Regions from separate parts of the Microbulbifer sp. THAF38 genome, predicted to be linked through region 1. Evidence: predicted binding sites of a transcription regulator. Region 1 holds the regulator's gene; the other holds the start of a gene.
The links. Region 1 encodes sigma-54, which starts transcription at its own class of promoters, with help from an activator protein. Its sites were predicted from a motif close to TGGCACANNNNTTGCNNT; they were not measured.

Region 1 (2,206 bases):
CACTAATGTTGATCTGCATGGATTTCTCCTTACCAGGTGCATCACAATACGGCGAGCCTCCTTTCGGGTCGCAACCCTACTAGGAAGTGGCCCAGAATGGAAGGATACACTCAAAGTTTGGAGTTCGGTTGCGAAGACGTAGCAACTGACGCCAGGTTATGACTTGCTCCGCCTTTTTGGTCGCGCCCGGTATGGGCAAATTAAACTAGGCGCTTCCTTTCACTGGAGGAGGGGATACCCATTGATTCGCGATACTTGGCTACTGTGCGGCGGGCTACTTTGATGCCCTGCTGGTCTAGTTCCTGGGTAATTTTATTGTCGGATAGCGGCTTGCGTGGCGTTTCCGAATCAATCAGCTTTTTGATCAGGGCGCGAATGGCGGTTGAGGAGGCATCTTCGCCGGAGTCTGTGCTCACGTGACTTGAAAAGAAATACTTGAGTTCAAACACACCACGGGGTGTGAGCATGTACTTTTGGGTGGTTACCCGGGAGATGGTGGACTCGTGCATGCCAATGGACTCGGCAACGTCTGCCAGCACCATGGGGCGCATGGCTTCTGGCCCCTCCTCAAAAAAGCCTTGCTGCTTTTCGACAATACAGTTGGCGACTTTCAGCAGGGTTTCGTGGCGACTCTGCAGGCTCTTCATAAACCAGCGAGCTTCTTGCAGATGGTCCCGCAAAAAGTTGTTATCTCTGGAGTTATCCGCACGCTTAACCATTGAGGCATAGTGATTATTGATTCGAATCTTGGGAGTGATCTCTCCATTCAATTCTACTTGCCAGCGCAGGGCCTTGCGGGAAACGATGATATCCGGGATTACATAGTCCGGCTCCTGCCCGCCAAAGCTCTCTCCCGGATTCGGGTTTAGTGTCTGGATGAGGCGAATGGCCTCGCCGAGCTGGGCCTCGTTAAGGCGTGTGCGCCGACTCAGCTGGCGAAAATCTCTTTTACCGAGCAAGTCTAAGTGTTTTTCAATGATGCTTTGCGCTTGGTCGAGCCAGGGGGTGGTTGGCGGTAACTGTTGCAGTTGCAATTGCAGGCATTCTTTTAGCTCCCGAGCCCCACAGCCGGCAGGCTCGAACTGTTGGATGGCCTTTAAGACTGCCAGTACTTCATCTTCATCTACAGCTAATGAGGAGGCAACATCCTCTATTGAGGTGCCCAGGAGGCCGCTGGGGCTTATGCTGTCAATCAGGTTTTCACCGATCCACTTATCCTGCTCGGATAAAGGGGTCAGGTTCAGTTGCCAGCGCAGGTGGCCTTGTAAGTCGACAGAGATGGAGTTGCGTTCGTAGCTGAGGGTATCCAGCTCTGGGTTTCCGCTGTGACTGGTGTAGATATCATCCCATCGGGAGTCGACAGGAAGCTCGTCGGGAATTGCCTGGTCCCAGTCCCCCTCAGCAAGCTCTCGTTCCTCAGCCGCTTGTGAAGTATTGTCCTGCACCCGCTCTGATTCGTGCTCAGTCAGAGATTGGCCATTCTCCACCTTTGAGGGTTGTTCCTCGCTATCCGCCTCCAGCATTGGATTGCTATCCAACGCCGCCTGAACCTCCTGCTGAAGGTCAAGGGTAGACAGTTGCAGAAGGCGGATCGCCTGTTGCAACTGGGGAGTCATAGTCAGTTGTGTGCCGAGCTTGAGCTGGAGTGACTGCTTCATAGTGGAGAGCCGCTGGCCGATAAGACAGTGTTTAGATCAATTTGTCCTAAGATGGCGCAGACTACCCCTCCCTCTAATTTATTACAAGCAATAAACGTGCCGATCCAGTGATAGATGTTAGACTCGAGGTGGCTGAAGTATGAGGAATTAAGCTCAAATTGAAAAATTTAAGGATAGGGATTGCCGCTTCATCTTAAATGGTAAATTCATGTCCTAAATAAACTTCCCGAACCTGCTGGTTGGCAAGAACATCTTCTGGTGTGCCTTCAGCGATTATGTGGCCCTCGCTGACAATGTAGGCGGTCTCGCAAATATCGAGGGTCTCGCGCACATTGTGGTCGGTAATGAGTACTCCGATATCTCGATCCCGCAGGTGGCGGATGATTTCTTTGATATCGTTTACCGATATGGGATCCACGCCGGCAAAAGGTTCGTCTAACAGGACAAAACTGGGATTGGTGGCCAGGGCGCGGGCGATTTCTACTCTGCGGCGCTCGCCCCCAGAGAGTGCCATGCCCAAGCTCTGCTCAATATGGGTAATGTTAAAT
Region 2 (2,206 bases), 270 kb from region 1:
CGTCTGGTCATCATTGATCTGGGAGGGGTTGATGGGCCCGGCCTCCGGGAGCAATTACATTTCTCAGAAACTGGTGCTCCAGGCAGTAAAAATTATGCGGCTCCCGAATTCTTTTTTGGGGATAGTGCCAGCCACCGTTCAGATATCTTTTCCCTTGGAGTCATCGCCTATGAATTACTTACGGGAAAATACCCCTATCCCGAGCGCCTGGGCAACCTGCACTATCAGCTAAAAAGTTATCAACAAATGCGTTATACGAAAGCGTATACGCACCGTAGGGATATTCCCCATTGGGTGGATGACGCCCTGCAAAAAGCCTGCGCTGCCGACCCCAGACAACGCTACGACAGCCTGTCGGAATTCATTCAAGATTTACAGCACCCCAACCCGGCCTTCAAACCACCCAATAGCCGCCCACTACTGGAAAGAAACCCTGTTTTGTTCTGGCAACTGATAGCGCTCATCCTGCTGCTTTCTCATCTCCTGTATATTTTCTAATAGCCCATCAGCGGATCTCAGTTTTACCTACCAGCAGCCCGAAAATAAATTCTCCACGCCTCCAATATTCCACAGAATTTCATTAAGCACTAATACAGAGCAGAAAATTAGTTTTTCGCACCAACTTGTCGCAAGGTGTCGCAAAAATTGTGGACAATAGGCACAGATTGGCGCCATTCCAGGGATCAATATTGGCACGGAGATTGAATACATTAAATGACCAACAAAATTCTCCCCCAATTCGAGGCAACGGCGCCTGTACTCTTCGGCAGAAGAGGAGGCGCCCCTGCCATATCAAGCGCTTCCCCTCCTGCCGAAAAAATTGACTTCAGATGGCAGGAATAGCAATGAAGGTAAAGAAAGAAAAGCAAAAGCTGGTTGTGATTGGTAACGGCATGGTCGGGCACCACTTTCTTGAACAGCTGGTAGAAAAAAATAAAAGCATCGTTTTTGAAGTCACCGTCTTTTGTGCGGAAGCCAGGCCCGCTTATGACCGCGTACATTTGTCCGATTATTTCTCCGGGTGCAGCGCTGAAGATTTGGCCATGGGCCATATCGAGCAGTACCATGAATGGGGCTTCGAGCTAGAACTCAATAATCCCGTTATTGCCATTGATCGCGAAAAGCAAACCGTTACTGCCCAGAACGGAAGCTTATATACATACGATCAACTAGTACTCGCCACAGGGTCCTATCCTTTTGTACCCCCCATCCCAGGACACCAGCACGAGCGCTGCTTTGTCTACCGTACCCTCGAAGATCTGGATGCTATCCGCACAGCCGCATCTACAGCGCAAAGCGGTGTTGTTGTCGGTGGTGGTCTACTCGGTCTGGAAGCGGCAAATGCTTTAAAAGCCCTTGGGCTAGAAGCCCATGTAGTGGAGTTCGCGCCGGGGCTTATGGCCACTCAGCTCGACGAGGGCGGCTCCGATTTGCTGCGCAAAAAAATCGAAGCTCTCGGTGTAAAGGTACACACCAGTAAGGCCACTGAACTTATTGCAGAAGTTGATGGCCGTTTGCGTATGCAGTTTAAAGGAGGAGATGAACTGCTTACCGATATGATTGTCTTCTCCGCGGGAATTCGCCCTCAGGATGCGCTGGCAAAAGCTTCGGGACTGCAGGTTGGCGAACGCGGTGGCATAGTCATCGATAACTGCTGTCGCACATCAGACCCTAAGATTTTTGCTATTGGAGAGTGCGCGCTCTATGAAGGGCGGATCTTTGGTCTGGTAGCTCCGGGCTACAGCATGGCACGCACCGCCGTCGCACAACTTACCGGTGCAGAGATATTTTTTAATGGTGCCGATATGAGCACCAAATTAAAGCTGCTCGGTGTTCAGGTCGGTTCTATTGGCGATGCCCACGGGCGCAGTGAAGGTGCGACCGCAATTACTTTTGTAGATGAGCAGGGCGGCGTTTACAAACGTATGATAACCGATGCCAAAGGCCAGAAACTGCTCGGGGCAGTGCTGGTGGGTGATACCGGTGATTACGATACTCTACTGCAATATCACCTTAATGATATTGAGCTGCCAGAGCACCCTGAGCAACTTATCCTTCCCTCAGTTGATGGAGCAGGGTCTCCTCTCGGTGCCTCGGCTTTACCTGCCAGTGCCACCGTATGTTCCTGTTATAACGTAAGTAAAGGACAGATTATTGATGTGGTACACGGCGGCTGCCAAACCTTGGCGGAAGTCAAGGATGTGAC

Region 2: nirB (nitrite reductase large subunit NirB) is a predicted target of sigma-54. The motif match lies at 691-708, and genes of this name have one in related genera.

The regions. Positions count from the first base shown of each region.
Region 1 is NZ_CP045369.1:3,511,063-3,513,268, reverse strand. It holds gene hpf (ribosome hibernation-promoting factor, HPF/YfiA family) at 1-19, opposite strand, end outside; gene FIU95_RS15180 (RNA polymerase factor sigma-54) at 201-1,658, opposite strand; gene lptB (LPS export ABC transporter ATP-binding protein) at 1,852-2,206, opposite strand, start outside.
Region 2 is NZ_CP045369.1:3,780,512-3,782,717, forward strand. It holds gene FIU95_RS16385 (bifunctional protein-serine/threonine kinase/phosphatase) at 1-498, shown strand, start outside; gene nirB (nitrite reductase large subunit NirB) at 846-2,206, shown strand, end outside.